3 regions of the Mesorhizobium sp. B3-2-1 genome follow, and region 1 is predicted to be linked to each of the others. Evidence: predicted binding sites of a transcription regulator. Region 1 holds the regulator's gene; each other region holds the start of a gene.
The links. Region 1 encodes HrcA, which represses chaperone genes, less so after heat shock. Its sites were predicted from a motif close to GTTAGCACTCNCNNNNNGNGAGTGCTAAC; they were not measured.
Positions count from the first base shown of each region.

Region 2: the regulator HrcA is predicted to act here: its motif matches at 4,262-4,290, upstream of groES (co-chaperone GroES).
Region 3: the regulator HrcA is predicted to act here: its motif matches at 1,706-1,734, upstream of FJW08_RS15910 (co-chaperone GroES).

Region 1 covers NZ_VFTI01000022.1:17,937-25,659, forward strand. Annotated here, with positions in the region: gene FJW08_RS21565 (sorbosone dehydrogenase family protein) at 1-996, opposite strand, end outside; gene FJW08_RS21570 (hypothetical protein) at 1,080-1,277, opposite strand; gene hrcA (heat-inducible transcriptional repressor HrcA) at 1,456-2,538, opposite strand; gene rph (ribonuclease PH) at 2,759-3,475, shown strand; gene FJW08_RS21590 (VOC family protein) at 3,659-4,069, shown strand; gene rdgB (RdgB/HAM1 family non-canonical purine NTP pyrophosphatase) at 4,069-4,716, shown strand; gene hemW (radical SAM family heme chaperone HemW) at 4,713-5,876, shown strand; gene FJW08_RS21605 (hypothetical protein) at 5,990-6,313, shown strand; gene FJW08_RS21610 (low molecular weight protein tyrosine phosphatase family protein) at 6,362-6,685, shown strand; gene FJW08_RS21615 (hypothetical protein) at 6,746-6,934, opposite strand; gene FJW08_RS21620 (hypothetical protein) at 6,942-7,127, opposite strand; gene rsmI (16S rRNA (cytidine(1402)-2'-O)-methyltransferase) at 7,296-7,723, shown strand, end outside.
Region 2 covers NZ_VFTI01000003.1:29,527-37,249, forward strand. Annotated here, with positions in the region: gene FJW08_RS03800 (pilus assembly protein TadG-related protein) at 1-1,825, opposite strand, end outside; gene groL (chaperonin GroEL) at 2,182-3,837, opposite strand; gene groES (co-chaperone GroES) at 3,903-4,199, opposite strand; gene FJW08_RS03815 (class I SAM-dependent methyltransferase) at 4,431-5,225, opposite strand; gene FJW08_RS03820 (hypothetical protein) at 5,297-6,190, shown strand; gene FJW08_RS03825 (TetR family transcriptional regulator) at 6,159-6,785, opposite strand; gene FJW08_RS03830 (MFS transporter) at 6,911-7,723, shown strand, end outside.
Region 3 covers NZ_VFTI01000014.1:7,231-14,953, forward strand. Annotated here, with positions in the region: gene groL (chaperonin GroEL) at 1-1,278, opposite strand, end outside; gene FJW08_RS15910 (co-chaperone GroES) at 1,338-1,652, opposite strand; gene FJW08_RS15915 (hypothetical protein) at 1,898-2,131, shown strand; gene FJW08_RS15920 (diguanylate cyclase) at 2,186-3,247, opposite strand; gene FJW08_RS15930 (LacI family DNA-binding transcriptional regulator) at 3,711-4,754, shown strand; gene FJW08_RS15935 (sugar ABC transporter substrate-binding protein) at 4,829-6,076, shown strand; gene FJW08_RS15940 (sugar ABC transporter permease) at 6,353-7,279, shown strand; gene FJW08_RS15945 (carbohydrate ABC transporter permease) at 7,279-7,723, shown strand, end outside.

The DNA of each region.
Region 1 (7,723 bases):
GGCGAGGTCGGGACGCGCGCCCTTGTGGCGCGGGTCCTCATTGTTGCCGATGTAATACCAGGGCCAGCCATAGAAGGCGCCTTCCCTGACCGTCGTCGCGTATTCGGCCGGCGTATTGTCGCCGAGCGCATCGCGCTCGTTGACGACGCACCACAGCGCACCGGTCGCCGGCTGCACGGTCATGCCCGAACAGTTGCGCAGCCCGGTGGCGACGATGCGTCCATTCCCGCCATCGGGGTCGAAGGCCCGCACCTCGGCCCGGCCCGCCTCGGCACCCCAACTGGCGCCGAGCGGCTTCGACTTGACCCACGCGTCGAGCCCGCCTCTGGGTCTCTTGCCCATGTCCTCGGCGATATTCGAGCCGGAGCCGACGGAGAGGTAAAGTGTCTTGCCGTCGGGCGAGAAGGCGATGTCGCGCGTCCAGTGGTGATTCGCCGGAATGTTGTCGACGATGGTTTGCGGCTCGCCCGAGGCCTTCAGGTCGCCATTGCGGTAGGCAAAGCGTACGATGCTGTCGCTGTTGGCGACATAGACCCATTGCGGGTCATTGCCGGGCGGATAGAAGGCGATGCCGTAGGGCCGGTTGAGGCCGCCGGCGAAGATGCTTTTCTCCGCGGCTTTCGCGCTTCCGTTCGTCAGCCGGTAGACACGGACCTGGTTGGCTTCGCTGTCGGCGACGAACAGGTCGCCGTTCGGCGCGACGCGCACCACACGCGGATTGTCGATGCCGGACGCGACGAGTTCCGCCGAAAAGCCGGGCGGCAGTTGTGGCTTGGCGTCTTGCGGCCTATCCGTCAGGCCGGCGCTGTTCGAAGCGGATTTGGTGACATAGGGCCTCGGCAAGTCTTCCGGCTTGATCAACCGGCGCACGCCGGGCTTGTCCGCGCGCCAGTCGCCGAAGGCTGCCGGGCCTTTGAGCACGGGCTGATCGGCCTGCTGGGCGAGAGCCGCGGTCGTGAGAAACAGTGCGGACATCGCCAGTCCGGCCAATCGCATCACTTCCTCCAGTGGGTCGTGGGAGAAATCAACGATCGGTTTGTCCGTGGGTTCCGTCACGCACGGTGAGCAAACTTCTGGAATCAGGTCCCGGCGGCGTAAAAATCGTCGTCCAGGCGTTTTTCCAGTTCCACGAGATCGGCCGGCAACGGCAGCCCCATGGCGCGCATTTCCCGCAGTTTTTCGCGCAGCTGTTCCTGAATTTCGTGCTGGTCCTCCGGCTGGTTCACCATCTCTTCGAGCAGCAGGCTGATCTGGGCCTTGAATGATTCCAGCGCCATTCTTTTTCTCCTTTGCAGCCGGTCCTTCGGTGTCGCACCAAAGGTGTCGAGATTCGGGTCAGGCCGAGTCGAAAACGGTGGCTTACGAGAACCGGAGCGGAGCGTACTTAAGTACGTGGGCACCGGAAGCGCAGGAAGCCACCGTTTGCAGGCCGGCTTCACCCGAATATCAATACACCTAGCGAAGCATGCGCGATATCAGCTGCGCCGTATAATCAACCATCGGCACGATGCGGGCATAGTTGAGCCGGGTCGGGCCGATGACGCCGAGGGCGCCGACGACGCGGGCGTCCTTGTCGCGATAGGGCGCCACCACCAGCGACGAGCCCGACAGCGAGAACAGCTTGTTTTCCGAACCGATGAAGATGCGCACGCCCGATCCCTCCTCGGCCAGGTCGAGCAATTGGATCAACCCATCCTGCGTCTCCATGTCCTCGAACAGATGGCGCAGCAATTCGATGTCGGCCTGGGCGGTGACGTTTTCGAGCAGATTGGCGCGGCCGCGTACGATGAGTCGTGCCGGCAGCCCGCTTTCGGCGCCCGCCCACACAGCCAGTCCCTTCTCGACGAGGTCCTGCGACAGCGTGTCGAGCGCCGCCCTCGTTTCTTCCTTGATGCGGGCGATCTCGGTCCGAGCCTCGGCCAGCGTGCGGCCGCGAATATGCGCGTTGAGGAAATTCGAAGCCTCGTGCAGTTGCGAAACGGTGATGCCGGCCGGCAGGTCGACGACGCGGTTCTCGACGTCGCCGTTCTGCGACACCAGCACGGCAAGCGCCTTGGTCGGCTCGAGCTGGATGAACTCGATATGCTTCAGCGCCACCTCGTTCTTGGCCGCCAGCACCAGGCCGGCGCCGCGCGACATGCCCGACAGCATCTGGCTGGCCTCGGTCAGCATGTGCTCCAGCGTCGCGCCCGAGCCGGAGGCCCGCACCTGCGCTTCGATGGTGCGGCGCTCCTCGTCGGAGAGGTCGCCGAGCTCCATGAAGGCATCGACGAAGAAGCGCAGGCCGGCCTGCGTCGGCAGGCGCCCGGCCGAAATATGCGGCGCGTAGATCAGCCCGAGATGCTCGAGGTCGCTCATCACGTTGCGGATGGTGGCCGGCGACAGCGAGGACGGCAGGATGCGCGACAGGCTGCGCGAGCCCACGGGCTCGCCGTCCCTCAGATAGGAATCGACGATGCGCCGGAAGATGTCGCGCGAGCGCATGTCGAGCGATTGAAGCGCGGGCGACTGCGACGCGGGATCGACTGCCTTGGTCATTCGGCCAAAAACCTCCGGTTCAAGGATATAGACTTCGGTGGGCCGCGCGCAACCGGTGTCTGTGTCGGATCACCCCGGGTGTCCGTGTCGGATCACCCCGGGGTCCGTGTCGGATCACCCCGGGGTCCGTGTCGGATCACCGGTCCGTTTTCCTTTGCGCGCTGCCCCCCTTGCGTCTAAAAGCCGGCCACGATTCAAAAATGACAAGAAAGCAGGCTGAATGCGCCCCTCCAAACGCCAATTCGACGAAATGCGCGCTATATCCTTCGAGCGCGGCGTCTCCAAGCACGCAGAAGGCTCCTGCCTGGTGAAGTTCGGCGACACCCATGTCCTGTGCACCGCGAGCCTCGAGGAAAAGGTGCCGGGCTGGATGCGCAATTCCGGCAAGGGCTGGGTCACGGCCGAATACGGCATGCTGCCGCGCTCGACCGGCGAGCGCATGCGCCGCGAGGCCTCCGCCGGCAAGCAGGGCGGCCGCACGCTGGAAATCCAGCGCCTGATCGGCCGTTCGCTGCGCGCTGTGGTCGATCTGCAGGCGCTGGGCGAACAGCAGATCACCGTCGACTGCGACGTCATCCAGGCCGATGGCGGCACCCGCACCGCTTCGATCACCGGCGGCTGGGTGGCGCTGTATGATTGCCTGCGCTGGATGGAAGCCCGGCAGATGGCCAGCGTTTCGAAGGTGCTGAAGGACCATGTCGCGGCGATTTCCTGCGGCATCCATGACGGCCAGCCGGTCATCGACCTCGACTATGTCGAGGATTCCTCGGCCGGCACCGACGCCAATTTCGTCATGACCGGCAAGGGCGGCATCGTCGAGATCCAGGGCACCGCCGAAGGCGAACCTTTCTCCGAGGACCAGTTCGCCGCGCTTATGGGCCTGGCCAAGAAGGGCATTTCCCGCCTGGTCAGCCTGCAGCAGATGGCGGTGGCGTAATTTCGAAATGTCGAGCTTGAGCGCCCCTCTCTGTCCTGCCGGACATCTCCCCCACATGGGGGGAGATTGGCAGCTTCGGCGCTCCACTCAATCCTGCAACGCAAATGATTGGCGAAAGCCGCGATGGCCGCTGATCTCCCCCCTCGTGGGGGAGATCCCCGGCAGGGCAGAGGGGGGCGCCTCGTGATACCCTCCGCCATCCTGGAATCGGCCCTCTACGTCACCGACCTCGACGCCGCTGAGCACTTCTACACCGACGTCCTCGGTCTCAAGCCGCTCGGCAAGGTCGACGGCCGCCACCTTTTCTTCCGCTGCGGCACAGGCGTCCTGCTCATCTTCAACCCCGAGGCGACCAAAATTCCGCCCGCACCGGACGCGAAGCTGAAAGTGCCGCCGCACGGCGCTATCGGCGAAGGCCATCTGTGCTTTGCCGCCAGCGCCGCTGAAATCGACGGCTGGAAAGCCCATCTTCAGGCGAAGAAAATCGCTATCGAAAGCGAATTCGAATGGCCGCAAGGCGGTCGTTCGATCTATATACGCGACCCCTCGGGCAATTCGATCGAGTTCGCCGAGCCAAGAATCTGGGGCCTTTGATGCATTCACTCGATGGCAAGAAGATCGTCGTCGCTAGCCACAATGAAGGCAAGCTGCGCGAATTCGCCGACCTGATGGGTCCGTTCGGCTTCGAGGCGAAATCGGCCAAGGCGTATGGCCTGCCCGAACCGGACGAAACCGGCACCACCTTCGAGGAAAACGCCTACATCAAGGCCTTCGCCGCCGCGAAGGCGACCGGCCTGCCGGCGCTGTCGGACGATTCCGGCCTCTGCGTCGACGCGCTCGACGGCGCGCCCGGCGTCTATACCGCGAACTGGGCCGAGACGCCGGACGGATCGCGCGATTTCGCCATGGCCATGCAGCGCACCGAAGTGGCGCTGCAGGAAGTCGGCGCGGCCACGCCCGAACGGCGCACGGGCCGCTTCGTCGCCGTCATCTGCCTCGCCTTTCCCGACGGCGAGGCCGAATATTATCGGGGCGAGGCCGAGGGCACGCTGGTCTGGCCGCCGCGCGGCGAGCTCGGTTTCGGCTACGATCCGGTGTTCCTGCCCAATGGCTTCGACAAAACCTTCGGCGAGATGAGCGCGAAGGAAAAGCACGGCTGGAAACCCGGCCAGGCGACGGCGCTGTCGCACCGCGCCCGCGCCTTCCAGAAATTCGCCCAAGCGAGATTGGGACAGGCATGAGCATGCTGCTCGACCGCAGTCCCGGCTTCGGCGTCTACGTGCATTGGCCGTTCTGCGCGGCCAAGTGCCCCTATTGCGACTTCAACAGCCATGTCCGCCACCAGCCGGTCGACCAGGAGCGCTTCGCCGCCGCCTTCGAGGCCGAGTTGGCGACGATGCGCCAGCGCACCGGGCCGCGCGAAGTGACCAGCATCTTCCTTGGCGGCGGCACGCCGTCGCTGATGAAGCCGGAAACGGTGGCCAGGATTCTGGACGCGGTGGCCAGGAACTGGACGGTGCCTGACGGCATCGAGGTGACGCTCGAGGCCAACCCGTCTTCGGTCGAGGCGGAGCGTTTCCGCGGCTATAGGGCGGCGGGGGTCAACCGCGTCTCGCTCGGCGTGCAGGCGCTGAACGACAAGGATTTGCGCTTTCTCGGCCGGCTGCACAATGTCGAGGAAGCCTTGCACGCCATCGGGCTCGCGCGCGAAATCTTTCCGCGCCTGTCCTTCGACCTGATCTATGCGCGCCCCGGGCAGACGCCACAGGATTGGCAGGCGGAGCTCGAACAGGCGATCGGCCATGCCGCCGACCACCTGTCGCTCTACCAGCTGACCATCGAGGAAGGCACGCCCTTCCATGCGCTGCACGCGGCGAAGAAATTCATCATTCCAGACAACGATCACGCCGCCGACCTCTACGCGTTGACGCAGGAAATCACGTCGGCGCACGGCCTGCCGGCCTACGAGATTTCCAACCACGCGCGGCCGGGCGCCGAGAGCCGGCACAATCTGACCTACTGGCGCTACGGCGAATATATCGGCGTCGGCCCCGGCGCGCATGGCCGCTTCGTCGAGAACGGCCATCGGGTGGTGACGATCGCCGAACGGATGCCGGAAACCTGGGCCAATCTGGTCGAGGCCAAGGGCCATGGCATCACCGGCGGCGAGCTCCTCACGCGCTCGGAAGAGGCGGACGAGTTCCTGCTGATGGGGCTGCGCCTCGCCGAAGGCATCGACCTCTCGCGCTACGAGGCGTTTTCCGGACGCGGCCTGTCGAGCGCGCGGCTGTCGGTGCTGCAGGGGGAGGGGCTGGTGGCGCCGATCGGCAATGCGCGCCTGCGCGCCACGCCCGCCGGCATGATCGTGCTCGACGCCGTGGTGGCGGATCTGGCGCGCTAACTAGATCCCAAGTCGTCGGCCGGAAATTGGCAATTTCTCTGATTGAGGAAGGCTGATAGATATCTGGCTTGCCTAGCTGATGGCCATAACGCTGTTTCGAACAAGGGTGCGCCATGAAATTCGTGATCCATGAGACGTTCCGCACTGTAAACACGGATGATGTCTTCGAATTTGGATTAACCGAAATTTCGAAACCGCAGGACGACGAAGATCTCTATCGAGCCGATGCCGTAATCATTAGAAACCAGAAGGTTATCTCTAGGACAAAACCATCCGGCATGAGTGAATTCGATGTGATCCGGAGTTTTCTTACCTATGTCGGCATAAATCTGAGGGCGTTGCCGCGCGATTACGCGATAGAGTTCGAGCTCTACGGGCTAACCCCGGATCAATATATTCCGCTAACCAAGTCGATACGAGAAATGTTTGATGAGTAATTCCAATGTCACAGCTGCGAAGACGCTGAGCTAGGAAGCCGAGAACCTTTGAAAAACGTCCTCTTCGTCTGCAGCCAGAACCGCTTGCGCAGCCCGACCGCCGAGCAGGTGTTTTCCACGCGGCGCGACATCGAAGTCACCTCGGCCGGCACCAATCACGATGCCGAAAAGCCGCTGACGCATGAGCTGGTCGCCTGGGCCGATATCATCTTTGTCATGGAGAAAATCCACCGCACGAAATTGCAGAAGAAATTCAAGGCCGGCCTGAAGGCGGCCAAGGTGATCTGCCTCGACATAGCGGACGACTACGAGTTCATGGACCCGGAGCTGATAGCGCTTCTGAAGGCCCGCGTTTCACGATATCTGGACTGAGCGCCCGGCCCGGCGTTCACCTCTCCGCCTTCGGCGGCCGCCTCGCCGATCCGAGCCAGATCAGGCGTCGTGTTTGTGGCGGTGCTTTCCGCGCTCCTTCTCGGCCTGGGACTCTACGGAGCGCACCGGCTTGGCGTTGTCCTTGTCGCGGCGGCCGCGATGCTGGTCGCCCAAAGAGGGTAAGGGTGCGCCGTTGCGGGCGCTTTTTGTTTCAAGACGGGTGATGAAGATATCGAAGCGATTGGGCATCGTCCGGTCAGTGCTCCGTCGTGCTGTCGGTTTCGTTGTCGGAAAGCCTGACGTTTGTCGGCAAGGCGCTCGCGGCCTGCTTGGTCAGGCTGGTGTCGTTCCGGGCTGGCAGCCGCTTGTCCTGGCGTGCGGCCATCCGGCTGCGGCCGGCATAATAGGGCTCGAAAGCGTCCTGTATCGTCAGGCTGTCCATCCTGCCCTCCCTTCGGAATCAGGGGCTAAATCTGCCAAGACCGGTTTCGTTCCCTACTGTGGCGAAGGAATGGCGATTGCCTTACATCGGTGTGAGTTTTGCAAGCCGGCGCCAGCCATGCCAAACAGGATTTGGCAGGCCAAACAGGCCTGAACGGAGACGGCATCGGTGACTGGCGAGACGGGCAGGCGCAGCTATGTGGTCGGGCAGACCGAGATCGCCGCCCGTCCGCTCGATCCGGCGCTCTATCTGGTGGCGACGCCGATCGGCAACCTGGCCGACATCACGTTGCGCGCGCTGGAGACGCTGGCCGCCGCCGACATCGTCGCCTGCGAGGATACGCGCGTGTCGCGCGTGCTGCTCGACCGCTACGGCATTCGCCGCCGCACATCAGCCTATCATGAACACAATGCCGGCGAGGCCGGGCCGAAACTGATCGCGGCACTCGAAGCCGGCCAGAGCGTGGCGCTGATTTCGGATGCCGGCACGCCGCTGGTCTCCGATCCCGGCTACCGGCTGGTCGGCGAGGCGCTCGACCATGGCATTCGCGTCGTACCGATTCCCGGGCCCTCGGCGCCGCTTGCCGCGCTCACCGC
Region 2 (7,723 bases), on a different contig from region 1:
GCGAGCCCAGAACACTGGACCCACCATTCATGATGATCGGGCCGTAAGGGAAATAGAAGGCGCCGGAGATCTGTGCATTGGAGCCGCCCTCGGCGAAGGTGGCGCCCGCGGTGACCGAAGTCGATGTCGGGCCGATAACGGCGAGCTTCGCCGTGGCGCCGGTCTGCGGCGCGGTCAGCACGATATTGCTGTAACCGGCCGCCACGCAGAAGACATAGCCGTTGCAGCTTCCCGAGCTCGATTTGGCCTTGCCCGACAGCACCAGCGTCACGTTGGCGCCGCTGACGCTGATCGTCGAGCCGCCGCAACTGGCGCTGCCGCCACCGCTTCCGCCAAGCGCGAAATAGCCGTCGATCGTATAGACGCCGGCGCCGAGCAGGACGGCGCCCGAGGCGATGAAATTGCCTTCGATGTCGTGCTGCGCCGTGGCCGGCACGACAAAGCAACTGCCACCGCCGCCGCCGTTCACATTGCCGATGACCTGGAACACGCCCGAGCTGGTGGCGTCGGCCATGATGGTCGTGGAGCCGCCGCCGAGCGTGATGGCGTCGCCGTTGCCGCCGGGCCCGATCTTGTAGCTGTTCGAGGTGCCGGAGCCGAAGGTGATGACGGCGCCGCCGGTGTTGTTGAGCCCGCCGGGCAATTCGAACGTGCTCGGCCCGCCGAAGGTGAGTTTGCTGGTGTTGCAGAGGCTGACGCGCGCGATGCCGCCGCAGGTGTTGTCGCTGATGCCGAACTTGAAGGTGCCGGCGCCGAAGGTCGTGGTGGCGCCGCCGCCGGTCGTCAGCCCCTTGGTGAAGTTGTAGATGCCCGGCCCGAAATTGGTGGTGCCGCTGGTCGTGAGATCGCCGGCGATGTTGTAGACGGTGGTTGCCGCACCGCTGGTGGCGAAGTTGAGGTTGATGCCGCCGCCGATGGTGATTGTTCCGATATTGACCGTGGTCTTGCTGCCGCAATTCAGCGTCCAGGTCGACGTCGGGGATGCCCAGCTTGCCGTGCAGCCGAGCGCGGTCGCCTGACCTTGGGTGGACCCCTGGCTCCAGGCGAAGTCGATGTTGGTGCTGTTGGCCGGCGCTGCCGGCGCCGTCGGCTTCGACATCGCCGCGACCGTGCTGAAACGCGCGACAGCCGCGGCAATGGCCGTATTGCCGGCCAGCGGATCGGGTGTCGATTTCTTGGCGATCACCGCGGCCGTGCCGTTCGGGCCGGTGATGCCGTTGCAGGGCTGGCTGGGCGGCGCCGCCGAGTTGTAGTTCACCCCGATCGCCGAAATGGACGTGCCGCAGGGAACGGTCACGGTGTTGTTCGACGACACCGTGCATTTGGCCGCGGTGATGTTGGTGCCACCCGAGAGCGTGATGCCGGTCTTGGTGCCGTCCAACGCCAGCATGCAGCCGGGGGTCTGCGCCTGGGCGCCGAGTTCGGCGACGGCATTGGCATAGATCTGCAATTGCTGGCGGTCGTTGAGCACGCGCGCCAGAAGCAGTTGTTTCTGGGTGCGGATCGACACCGAGACGGCATTCATGCCGGAAGTCTTGGGAGAGGTGACCAGCGCCGCCTGGACATCGGCGGCCGGGACGCCGTTGAGCGTGGCGACATTGACCGCGGCCGCCGTCATCTGGTCGGTCGATTTCGTCGCATTGTAGGCGAGAGCGCCGGCATAGGCCGCAAGGTCTGCCGTGCGCTGGTTGCCGGCCCGGTCGACCAGCGCGCCGCCATATTCCGTGACGAGCGCCGCCATGCCGATGAGCACCGGCAAGAGCAGCGCTGACATAATGAGGACGTTGCCATCACGGTTACGCACAAACCGGCGAAGTATTTGCATCGATGAAGACCCTGCACGCGCGAGGAGCTCAACTGTGCCCATTAGTAGGCGTGAAAGTCTTAAAAATCATTGTCCGACAAATCGCACAATGATCAGGGACGTTTGATCAAAGTGCTGATTTAATTGAAGAATTGCACAAAGTTTAGGCAGTCGGTTGGAGCGGCACGGCAGCGTTGCCCATCAAGGGCGGATCGCCAGGCGCTCAAGCCTTCGAATCGAGACAACGAAAAAGGGCGACCTCTCGGCCGCCCTTTCGATAATTTTGCGAGGATGGCTGGATTAGAAATCCATGCCGCCACTCAAGCCCGCTCGCGGGCTTGAGCAGTGTTGGTTGATGGGCGTGCTTTATGGACTTCTTAGAAGTCCATGCCGCCCATGCCGCCCATGCCGCCGCCGCCCATGCCGCCAGGCATGCCGCCGGCGCCAGAGTCCTTCTTCGGAGCTTCGGCGATCATGGCTTCGGTGGTGACGAGCAGGCCGGCGACCGAGGCCGCGTCCTGGAGGGCGGTGCGCACGACCTTGACCGGATCGACGATACCCATGACGATCATGTCGCCATATTCGCCGGTCTGGGCGTTGTAGCCGAAGGTCGCGCCCTTGTTCTCGAGGATCTTGCCGGCAACGATCGATGCTTCCGCACCGGCGTTGGCCGCGATCTGGCGGGCCGGAGCCTGCAGCGCACGACGAACGATGTTGATGCCGGCAGCCTGGTCGGCATTGGCGCCGGCAGCCTTGATGTTGGCCGAAGCGCGCAGCAGGGCAACGCCACCGCCTGCAACGATGCCTTCTTCCACGGCCGCGCGGGTCGCGTTGAGGGCGTCATCGACGCGGTCCTTCTTTTCCTTGACTTCGACTTCCGTCGCACCGCCGACGCGGATCACGGCAACGCCGCCGGCGAGCTTCGCCAGACGTTCCTGCAGCTTCTCCTTGTCGTAGTCCGAGGTGGTCTCCTCGATCTGCTGCTTGATCTGGGCAACGCGGCCCTGGATCTCTGCCTTCTTGCCGGCGCCGTCGACGATGGTGGTGTTCTCCTTGGAGATCGACACCTTCTTGGCGCGGCCGAGCATGTTGAGGCCGACGTTCTCGAGCTTGATGCCGAGGTCTTCCGAGATGACCTGGCCACCGGTCAGGATGGCGATGTCTTCCAGCATGGCCTTGCGGCGATCACCGAAGCCCGGCGCCTTGACGGCGGCGATCTTCAGGCCGCCACGCAGCTTGTTGACGACCAGCGTGGCCAGGGCCTCGCCTTCGACGTCTTCCGAGATGATGAGCAGCGGCTTCGAGGTCTGCACGACGGCTTCGAGGACCGGCAGCATGGCCTGCAGGTTGGAGAGCTTCTTCTCGTGCAGGAGGATGTAGACGTCCTCCAGTTCGGCAACCATCTTGTCGGCGTTGGTGACGAAGTAGGGCGAGAGGTAGCCGCGGTCGAACTGCATGCCTTCGACGACTTCGAGTTCGGTCTCGGCAGTCTTGGCTTCCTCGACCGTGATGACGCCTTCATTGCCGACCTTCTGCATCGCTTCCGCGATCATCTTGCCGACCGACTCGTCGCCATTGGCCGAGATCGTGCCGACCTGGGCGACTTCCTCGGAGGTCTTGATCTTCTTGGCGGCCTTGCCGAGAGCGGCGACCACTTCGTTGACGGCCAGATCGATGCCGCGCTTCAGGTCCATCGGGTTCATGCCGGCGGCAACCGACTTGTGGCCTTCCTGGACGATCGACTGCGCCAGAACGGTCGCGGTCGTGGTGCCGTCGCCGGCGATGTCGTTGGTCTTCGAAGCAACTTCGCGGACCATCTGCGCGCCCATGTTCTCGAACTTGTCTTCAAGCTCGATTTCCTTGGCGACGGTGACGCCGTCCTTGGTGATGCGCGGGGCGCCGAACGACTTGTCGATGACGACGTTGCGGCCCTTGGGACCGAGCGTGACCTTCACCGCGTCGGCGAGGATGTTGACGCCGCGCAGCATGCGCTCGCGGGCGTCACGGGAGAATTTTACGTCTTTGGCAGCCATGTTTTAGCTCCTGGCAGGGGCTCGGATAGAGCCTGAAAAATTCAAGTTGAAGGTGAGGCCGATGATCAGCCGATGATGCCCATGATGTCGGATTCCTTCATGATCAGAAGGTCTTCGCCATTGAGCTTGACTTCGGTGCCCGACCACTTGCCGAACAGGATGCGGTCGCCGGCCTTGACGTCCAGCGGGACCAGCTTGCCAGCTTCGTCGCGGGCGCCCGAGCCGACGGCGATGATCTCGCCTTCCTGCGGCTTTTCCTTTGCCGTGTCCGGGATGATGATCCCGCCGGCGGTCTTGGATTCGGATTCGACCCGGCGAACGACCACGCGGTCATGAAGCGGGCGGAACTTCGACTTTGCCATTTTTTCTTCCTCGATGAGAACGGTGAGAAACAGTTCCTCCGTCCGGCGGCGCCGGACACATAGTTAGCACTCACCAATGGCGAGTGCTAACGTGGCGCTGAAATAGGCCGACGATCTGCGAGAGTCAAGGCGCGCCGCAGGAGGCAGTCGTGGGAAATTTTCATGCGCTGCATCGTCGCGGAGAATGTGGCGGTTACTGGCCGCAAAAGCGAAAGAATTTCGCTAGGTCGTTCAGCGCCTCGGCGACCGCAGTACCAAAAGCGGGCATCGCTCGGCGAGCCCGTAGCTGCCGGTTGGAACAATGCGGACGTTACTGAAGAACGCTTCCGCCTCGCTGATGAGTGCCATGGGCGGCGCAAAACTGTAGATGGCCGGCGAGTTCCGATAGACATCGATAGTGGCGATGACCGGCAATTCCCAGCCCGTACGCGCCGAGAGTTCCTGGCGATCAGGGAACAGTGCATCGAACCTTTCCGCGATCGTCTTTACTGGAATTGCATGGTCGGGAGCGGGGCCCGTCGCGGCCATGGCGACGCGCCATTTGAGCTCGTGGAAAGTGGAGACACCGCCAGAAAGCGCAAGCGCTTGCACCGCTGCCGGATCGTCCGGTGTCTCGGGACGGGCAAAGAGACGCAGGCCCGCGCGCCCGTCAGAATGCAGCACGCTGGCAATCGCCGCGAACAGCGCCTCGCGCACGGCTGAAAAGCCTAGCGCCGACAGGCAGCCGTCGCCGATCACCGCATCGACGCTTGCGCGCGAAACCGGTAGGTCGAGCCAGTCGCAGTTGATGGCCTTTCGCGACGCTGTATCACCTGGCCAGATTCCGGCGATCATGTCGGAGGATTCATCGACGGCCATCATGGTCGCGCCGAGCCCGGCGAGTTCCGGCGTCACGCCGAGCAGAACGACATGTGCCTCCGAAAGGTAGAGTTCGCGCTGGTAGGTTTCCACAGCTTCGGCAGGCGGCCGCAGCGGTGGCCCGAGCAACTCCCAGTGCCGTCGAATGGCATTCCAATGGTCGGTCATCCCTGGCCCCAACCAGCATTGTGTTCAGACGCATAATCGAAGACGCTAATGAAACCAAGTGCGGGGGGCACATGACACGCATCGCGGTTATTACGCATGAGTTCGACAGGTTCGAACGCCGGCGTGGCCCGCTGTTGCGCCGCGACAGTCCCTACATGCTCTTTGATCTGCTGGAAGAACTGAAGCGGCGCGGCCATTCCGTCCGCATACTCTCAGGAACGTCGGCGAAGCCCGAAGCAGACATAGCGGTGCTGCATGTCGATGCGACCGTGACGCCGCCCGAATATGTCGAATACGCGCGCGCTTTTCCGTTCTGCCTGAACATCGGGGCAGCCGACATCTCCAAGCGCCTAATCAGCGGCGCCGTCATCGGCAGGGACGACGACTGGCCAGGTCCGGTCATCGTCAAGAGCAATCTCAACAATCTGGGAATGCGGGAACAGTCGCTTAACCGGCGATCGCGACGTGCCGGAAAGCCGGAGCCATTTCCCGGTGCCGAGCTTATCGAGGGCTACCGCGTCTGTACGTCCCTTTCGGATGTTGCGCCTGCGGTGTTCGACCGCGGGGATCTCGTCGTCGAAAAATTCATTCCCGAGCCGGAACCGGACGGCTTTGGCGCCCGCTTCTGGATATTTTGCGGGGAGCGCGAGCGCTGCACCCGCCATGTTTCGTCGCAAAGCCTGGTCAAAGGCGACGACACGATCCGTCGTGAGCCGGTTCCGGTTCCCGAGGAGCTTCGTGCGCTGAGGCGCGAGCTTGGCTTTGACTATGGCAAGTTCGATTTTGTCATGCATGAGGGCAGGGCGGTGCTGCTTGACGCCAATAAGACGCCAGGCGGTGCCCGCAATCTTTCCGCCTTTCTCGCCGCCGGCAACGCCAATCTGGCCGATGGCTTCGAAGGCCTCATTGGCCGGGCGACATCTTCGGTCGGCGTCAGAGGAACAACCGCAACTGGGTGTGGATGATCGAGCGGTAGTCCTCGATGGTCCGGCGGCTTTCCGCGTCGCCCTGCGCAAGCGCCAGGCGCACGACGCCGCCGGCGAGCTGGAAGATCAGCAGAACCATGCGTTCGAACTGCTCGTGCTTGTCCGGCTCCAGCAAGGCGATGACATGGTCGCAGAACATCTTGGCTTGAAGTCGGGTTTCGGCGATGTCGAGATTCTTGAGCGCCTTGTCGGCCTGGATGGCGTTCTGCAGATCCTGGATGGCCGGATCGCCGGCGACACGGCCGAGATAGTCGTCAAGCAGCCGGTCCGCCGCGGCGATGATGTCCCTGGCTTCTCTGACATCGGCGACAATCGCCGCCAATCGCGCCCGGCTGACCTCGGAAAACCGCTCATAGAGCATTGCCAGGATCGCCGACTTGTTGGGGAAGTAATGGTAGACGGTGGCGATCGGTCCGCCCGCCAGCATGCCGACCTCCTTCATGGTGACGGCGTCGATGCCCTTCTCGCCGATCAGCCGCATGGTGGTCGACAAGATAGCGTCGATGCGCTCGCGGCTGCGCTCCTGCTTGGGTCTGCGCCTCGGCTCGGTGGCCGTTCGACTTGCTTGCGTCATGCACCGATCTTTCGCACGGGTTCTCAAATTCCGGTTGACATGAAATATGATCAAGTATCAGTTTCTGAAATGCTGACAGATTGTCAGCTTTTCTGCCGCGCGGCAAGGACGTTGGGAGGGCGCCTTTGACTTCGACAAGCACCAGTCTTCAGGGCGATGGCGACTGGCTGGTTGGCAACCCGACCGGCGGACAGCTTGCATCGGCCTTGTGGATCGGGTCGGTCGGCCTGCTCATTCTCGGCCTGCAGCCCGTCCTGCTCGGAGCCCTCTACACCGAGGGCCATGTCAGCGGCGACGAACTGGCACTGGTCGCCACCGCCGAGATGATCGCCATCGCGATTGGCTCGGCGATCGTTGCGATGCTGCTCTCCGCCCACAAGATGCGCTGGAAAAGCGCGGTCCTCCTGCTGCTGCTGGCGCTGGCCAATGTTTGGACCGCCTATGCCGCCGGCGCCAGCACGCTGATGGTGGCGCGCGCGCTGGCCGGCCTTGCCGAAGGCGGCCTTGTCGCGATCGCCACCGAACTGATCGCCCGCTCGCGGCGCGCCGAACGCATCGGCGGTTTTTTCGTCACCATTCAGACGCTGGCGCAATGCGCTCTTGCGCTGCTGTTGGCGCTCTATGTCGTTCCCGCCGCCGGATCGGCGGGCGGCTTCCTCGTTCTTGCCGTCGTCTGTGTGGCGTCGCTGGTGGTCGCCTTCGCTGTCCCCGCCGATTATGCCGACCTGCCGAAGGAAGAAAACCTCGCCAATGTGCTGACGGTTCCTTCGATCACCGCGCTGTTGTCGGTCTTCTGCTACTTCATGTTCTTCGGCGCGGTCTGGGCCTTTCTGGAGCCGCTCGGCGCACAATTCGGCATCGACGGCGGCACGGTCGGGCTGATCGTCTCGGCCAGCCTCGCGGCGCAGGTGCTGGGCGCGATGACGGCGACCGTGTTC
Region 3 (7,723 bases), on a different contig from region 1:
TAGCGCCGACCGGGCACGAAGCAGGGCGACGCCGCCGCCTGGCACGATGCCTTCTTCGACCGCCGCACGCGTGGCGTTCAGCGCGTCGTCGATGCGGTCCTTCTTTTCCTTCACTTCCGATTCGGTGGCGCCGCCGACGCGGATCACGGCAACGCCGCCTGACAGCTTTGCCAGCCGCTCCTGGAGCTTTTCCTTGTCGTAGTCCGAGGTCGTCTCCTCGATCTGGCCCTTGATCTGGGCGACGCGCGCCTGGATGGTCGCCTTGGTGCCCGCGCCGTCGATGATCGTGGTGGTGTCCTTGTCGATCAGCACGCGCTTGGCGCGGCCGAGCATCTCGATGGTGACGTTTTCAAGCTTGATGCCGAGATCCTCGGAAATCATCTGGCCCGATGTGAGCACCGCGATGTCTTCCAGCATCGCCTTGCGACGGTCGCCGAAGCCCGGTGCCTTGACGGCCGCGACCTTGAGGCCGCCGCGCAGCTTGTTCACGACCAGGGTAGCGAGGGCCTCGCCTTCGACGTCCTCGGCAATGATCAGCAGCGGCCTGCCGCCCTGCACCACCGCTTCGAGGATGGGCAGCATCGCCTGCAGATTGCCGAGTTTTTTCTCGTGGATGAGGATATAGGGGTCCTCGAGTTCAGCGCGCATCTTGTCGGCATTGGTGACGAAGTAGGGGCTGAGATAGCCGCGGTCGAACTGCATGCCTTCGACGACGTCGAGTTCGGTGTCGGCGGTCTTGGCTTCCTCGACGGTGATGACGCCGTCATTGCCGACCTTGTTCATCGCCTTGGCGATCATTTCGCCGACGCTGGCGTCGCCATTGGCGGCAATAGTGCCGACCTGCGCGATCTCGGCCGACGACTTGACCTTCTTGGCCTTCGCCTTGATTTCCCCGACGACGGCGGCGACGGCCTGGTCGATGCCGCGTTTCAAATCCATCGGGTTCATGCCGGCGGCGACCAGCTTGGCGCCTTCGCGCAGGATCGAAGCGGCCAGCACCGTGGCTGTCGTGGTGCCGTCACCAGCGAGGTCATTGGTCTTCGAGGCCACTTCGCGCACCATCTGCGCGCCCATGTTCTCGAACTTGTCCGCAAGCTCGATTTCCTTGGCAACGGCGACGCCGTCCTTGGTGACGCGTGGGGCGCCATAAGCCTTGTCGATGATGACGTTGCGACCCTTGGGACCCAGAGTCACCTTCACCGCATTGGTGAGGATTTCGACGCCGCACAGCATGCGGTCACGCGCATCGGTGGAGAATTTGATTTCCTTGGCAGACATGATTTTTTCCGTTCGAGTTTGAGGGGGCCAGTCGCCGCGCCGAACGCGCGGCGCTCCAGTCAGGCGGCCTTCTTGGCTTCGACAGCCCTTTCGATGACGCCCATAATGTCGGCTTCCTTCATGATCAGCAGGTCTTCGCCGTCGATCCTGACCTCCGTCCCCGACCATTTGCCGAACAGGATCAAGTCGCCGGCCTTGACGTCGAGCGGAACGAGCGCGCCCTTTTCGTCGCGTGCCCCCGGACCGACGGCAATGACTTCGCCTTCCTGCGGCTTTTCCTTGGCATTGTCGGGAATGATAATGCCGCCCTTGGATTTAGTATCGCCTTCGGCGCGCCGGATGACGACGCGGTCGTGGAGTGGACGGAACTTCATGAGAACTTCTTTCTGGGGCCGGCATAGGCGACCGCGCCCTCTCCTATAGGCGGTTTGGCACTCGATAGATAGGAGTGCCAAAATTTATCGTGAGACGAATTAAATATTAGAAGTATTATTTCAGCGCTCGGTTTCTCCACGCCGGCAAGGGCCCAAATAATTCGAAAGATTGAATTTTTCCTGCCGAGCCCCTATTTATCTGACAAGTTCGTTTTCACGATTTCAGCATGAAGGAGATTTGTTCGATGGCCGATGGCAATCACACTCTGATGGAAAAAGCCCAAGCCCGCTTTGTCGACAAGCAGAAGAAGACGGCCGAGCACAACAAGGCAACCGCTGAATACATGTCCGAGGCGCGGGCCAGGGAGATCAAGACGAAACGACTGAGAGAGTTGCGGCTGGCCAAGGAAGAAGCCGACCGCATGGCGGAAGCCCAGAACCCGGCACCGAAGAAGAAACGGGCGGTAAAGAAGGCCTAGAAATTCCAGGAAAGTGCGGCGGTTTCGCTCGCGCGGGCAAAGAGCGTTCAGCCCTCATGCCGCGGCGCTGTGCCCTTTCACTTGCCCCTCGGCCTTGAAGATGCGGAACGTGTTGCGGCCTGCGGCCTTGGCGGCATAGAGCGCGGTGTCGGCCTGCATGAACAGGTCGCAGGGCTGACCGGCCTCGGCGAAGGCAATGCCGACCGAGGCGCCCAATCTGAGCGACTGGCCTCGGACGGGAAGCGGCTTGGCCATCGCCTCGATGAGGTGGCGCGCCATGCCTGAGACGGCGGCTCGATCGAGATGCGGCCCAAGCAGCACCGCGAACTCGTCGCCGCCGACGCGCGCCACCAGCTCCGCCTCGCCGCAACCGCCGGTAAGGCGTTCTGCCGCCGCCTTCAGGCACTCGTCGCCGACGACATGGCCGAAGGTGTCGTTGACGGCCTTGAAGCCGTCGAGGTCGATCAAAAGGAGCGCGCCGACGGGTCGGCCCTCCTCCGCATGCCCGAGCCGCGCCTGGAAGCGGGCGCGGTTGGCAAGCCCGGTCATGGCGTCGAATTCGGCCAGATAGCGCATCCGGTCCGAGAGGATTTTTTCCTCGGTGATGTCCTGCTTCATGCCGAAGATGCGCACGGGCACATCAGCCTCGCACTCGACGGTGGCGGTGATGCGGATCCAGCGGCAATGGCCGGCCACGGTCGTGATCTCGGCATCGAGGGTGAAGCCGCTGCGCTCGGCGATGGCACGGCCGCGCAGACTATCCAGTGCCTTGCGCGATTCAGCCGGATAGCACTTGATGATCTCGCCGCGGTCGAGCACCGAGCCGCGCGGCAGGTCGAACAGGTCGTAGACCACATCGGTCCAGGTAAGTCGCTCGTCGGGCAGGCTGCATTCCCACACGCCGATGCGCGCCGCGGCCGACGCCCGGTCGAAGATCTTGCGGCTGTGGGCAAGCGAAACATCCTGCCTGGCGATCAGCGCCGCCTGCGCGGCAAGTTCCGCCTCGAGCCTGGCGATGGTCGCGGCATCGTGGCGCCGTTCGTCGGCGCTGCCTTGCCCCACCCGCTTGCCGGGTAGCGAGGCCGGGTCGTTCGGAGTGCAGGATGTATCGGGCATGGAGGAACTCCTGGCGGGCGACCACCATGGCGCAACAGCCCTTAAAACTTCGCTGACGGCAGGCCTGGTTTTGATGGAGCGATTGTCGAAGTCAGCGCCGCCCCTCACCTGCCTGCCGGCATCCTCTCCCCGTATAGGGACGGGGAGAGGGGCGCTTATTGATGGCTTCGCCAATCGCCAACGTTGCAAAAGAGGGCGCCGAGGTCGCGGCCGCCCCTTCTCCCCGTCACTATACGGGGAGAAGTGCCCGGCAGGGCGATGAGGGGCAGCGCCACCGCTCGGAATGGCGTGGTGGAATGGAGGAGCTTATCCAACACTTTTCCCCTTGAACCCACACCCAATCTGGCCTAGCCTTGAATGAGAAAAGGTTTTTCCAGACATTTCCGATCAGGCTCGGCCATTGGCCGGGCTTTATTCCGGTCGGTAAGAGAAAACCTTTTCCCAGCTAAGGATTCTCGGCCCGATGGCATCGGACGATCAGCCAGTTCCGGTCTTTCCCAAGCCCGTCACCTTGCGTGACGTGGCCGCCCGGGCCGGCGTCAGCGTCGCCACCGCCTCGAAGGCGCTCAACGACCAGGGGCGGATGACCGCCGAGACCCGCGAGCGCATCCGCGACACGGCGCGCAGCCTGGGGTTTCGTCCCAACAGCCTGGCGCAGAGCCTGCTGAGGCGGCGCTCCTTCACCGTCGGCCTGCTCACCAACGATACTTATGGCCGTTTCTCGCTGCCGCTGATGTCGGGCATATCTGACGCGCTTGTCGATGCCGGCGTCTCGGTGTTCCTGTGCAATGTCGAGGAGGATCCGCGCCTCGGCCAGCTTCATGTCGAGGCCATGCTCGACAAGCGCGTCGACGGCATCATCGCCACCGGCAAGCGCATCGATCGCCATCTGCCCGTCGACCTCTCCAATCTGCGCGTCCCGGTTATCTACGCCTTCACCCAGCCCGATCCCGACGCCGTCGCCTTCGTTTCCGACGATGCCGGTGGCGCGCGGCTGGCGATCGAGCATTTCTGCCGGCTCGGCCGCAAGCGCATCGCCCATGTCACCGGCCCGGCGAGCTTTGCCGTGGTGCACGAACGGGCGCAGGCCTATAGCGCCGCGCTGACCGAAAACGGCCTGCCTGCCATCGAGCCGCTGCTCGGCGCCTGGTCGGAAGCCTGGGGACATGAGGCCGTGGCAAAACTGTTCGACACCAACGGCGAAAAGCCGGACGCCGTCTTCTGCGGCAACGATCAGATCGCGCGCGGCGTCATCGATGCTCTGCGCGAACGAGGCCTCGGCGTGCCCAATGATGTCGGCGTCATCGGCTTCGACAATTGGGAGATCGTGGCCGAGGCGACCCGCCCGCCGCTGACCTCCATCGACATGAACCTGGCAGCGCTTGGACGCGAGGCCGGGCTGACCCTGCTTTCCCTGGTTGGCGGCAAGCCCGCCACGCCGGGCATTCGAAAACTGCCGTGCCGGCTGGTGGTGCGGCAGTCCTGCGGCCGCCTGTCAAATGGCTGAGAAAGACGGCTGAAGAACGAAACGCCGCGATTGGCGGCAAGCCGCGCATCGCGGCAAATGTGGAGGAGGAGAACATGAGGACTTTGATTGCCAAACTGGCCCTGACGGCTGCCGCTCTGGGATGCGGCCTGCAATTTGCCGCCGCCGAGACCGCCAACATCTGGGTACGTGCCGACGGCTCGAACTTCATGCCGAAGATCGTCGACGCCTTCAACAAGGCGAACAAGGACCAGGTCAAGCTCGACATCATTCCCAATGCCGAGATCATCCCGAAATATGGTGCGGCCGCCGCCGGCGGCACGGCGCCCGACGCGTTGTCGCTCGACCTGATCTACACGCCCTCCTTCGCCGCCGCCGGCCAGCTGGAGGACATCACCGATTGGGCGAAATCCCTGCCCTATTTCGCCAGCCTGTCTCCGGCGCATGTGAAGACCGGCACCTACAAGGACCATATTTACGGCCTGCCCTTCTCGGCCGACGCCTCGGTGCTGATCTGGAACAAGAAGCTGTTCAAGCAGGCCGGCCTCGACCCCGAGAAAGGTCCCACCAACTGGGCCGAGATCGAAGCCGACGCCGAGAAGGTCAACGCGCTTGGCGGCAACATCAAGGGCTTTTATTTCTCCGGCAATTGCGGCGGCTGCAACATCTTCACCTTCACGCCGCTTATCTGGGCCTCGGGCGGCGACATCCTGTCGGAGGACGGCTCGAAGGCGACGCTGGACAGCCCGCAACTGCGCGGCGCCATCGATCTCTACCGCTCCATGGTCAAGAAGGATCTGGTGCCGGCGGGAGCCCAGACCGACACCGGCGCCAATTTCTTTGCCGCCTTCGCCGCCGGCAATATCGGCATCTCTCCCTCCGGCGCCTTCGCCATCGGCGCGCTCAACACGCAATATCCCAATGTCGACTACGGCGTCACCTTCCTGCCGGGCAAGGATGGCAACTGGTCGTCCTTTGCCGGCGGCGACAATTTCGTCGTCACCAAGGGCACCAAGAAACTCGCCGTGGTGAAGGAGTTCCTGGACTTCGCCTATTCGCTCGAAGGCCAGACCATCCTCGCCAAATACGGCAGCCTGCCGGTGCGCGGCGACATCGCCAAGGACGCGCTCAAAGATCTCGACCCGCGCTACCAGATCGCCGCCGAAGCCATGGCCAAGGGCAAGACGCCCTATTCCGTGGTGTTCAACGACCTGATCAACTCCGCCAATGGCCCGTGGACGCAGATGATCAACGAGGTCTTCTTCGGCGACGACGTCGACGGCGCGATCGCCAATGCACAGGAAACCATGCAGTCGATCATCGACCAGGCGCCGCAGAAGTAGCGCGCGCCTGTCCGGCCGCCCGCCTGTCTCCCTGGGCGGGCGGCCGGGAATTTGCATCGCTAACGACAGGGCTATCGCGTTGAGACAAGACCCTCTCATCCGGCCGCTACGCGGCCACCTTCTCCCCGCTGGGGAGAAGAGGCTGGCGCCCGTGCCGGCGCCCTCCTCTCCCCTCGGGGAGAGGTCGGATTGCCCCGAATTGCCCTTCGCAATTCGGTTGGCAATCCGGGTGAGGGGGTACTTGGCCGATGCCCTAACAGCATCGAGCGCTCAACCATGACCACCATCACCGCAACCACCGCCCCGCCCCGCGCTCGCAAACTCGTCGGTGCCGGGCGCCGGCAATGGATCGGCCTGCTCTATGTCGCGCCGGCGGTGGCGCTGGTGATGGTGTTCTTCGTCATTCCGCTCGGCATGACGGCGTGGATGTCGCTGCACAACTGGCCGCTGATGGGCGAGCACTCCTTCATCGGCCTCGGCAATTACTGGGCGATCCTGCGCGACACCAGATTCTGGAACGCGCTAAAATTCACCGGCTACTATACGGTGGTCGTCACCATCGCGATCTTCGCCGTCGCCTTTCCGCTGGCGATCTTCATCGAGCGGCCGCGCCCGTTCACCAATCTCTATCGCACCATGTTCTTCATGCCGGCGGTGGTCGGCTTTGCCTCTGCGAGCCTGCTCTGGTCGTGGCTACTCAACGTCGATTCCGGCCTGTTCAGCCCAGCCGCCTACGACCTCGGCCTGATCGACAAGAAATTCAACCTGCTCGCCACCTTCCAGCCGGCCTTCTGGTCGATCATCGCCATGGTGGTGTGGAAGGTCGCAGGCTTCACCATGATCATCCTGATGACCGGCCTGCAATCGATCCCGCAGGATTTGCAGGAGGCCGCTGTCATCGATGGCGCCGGGCCGTTCGCCCGATTCCGGGCGATCACGCTGCCGCTGATGCGCCGCACACTGGCGCTGGCGCTGATCCTGTCGGTCGCGGGCTCGATCCTTGCCTTCGACCAGTTCTACATCATCCTGCGCGGCGGCCCGCGCAACCAAACACTGACGGCGGTGTACTGGATCTTTAACCAGTCCTTCGTGTCGTTCAAGCTCGGTTACGGCGCCGCACTCTCGATGGTGCTGCTGGTGATCCTGGTGACGCTCAGCCTCGTCCAGCTCTGGCTGCTGCGCAAGCCAGAGGGGCTCGACTGATGGCGCAGGCGATGTCAGGCACAGGCAAGCTCGCCGCGCGCTTCGCCAGGCACTCCACCGGCATCATCGCCTCGGTGTTGTTCGTGGCGCCGATCGTCTGGACGGTGCTGTCGGCCTTCAAGCCGGCGCAGGAGGCCCGCCTGCCGCCGCTGCCGCCATGGCCGACGACGGGGTTCTCGCTGGAGAACTACGCCACGTTGAACAGCTTTGGCGACGGGCTGTGGGCCTCGGCCCAGAACAGCATCTACGTCTCGGTGATGACGGTCATATTGTCGGTCATAGTTAGCGTGCTCGCCGGCTACGGTTTTTCGCGGTTTCGGTTTCCCCTGAAGGATCTGTTCTTCGTCCTCATCCTGTCGACGATCATGATCCCGTTCCAGTCGATCCTGACGCCGATCTTCCTGGTGCTGACCAAGCTTGGCCTGCACAACACGCTGACCGGCC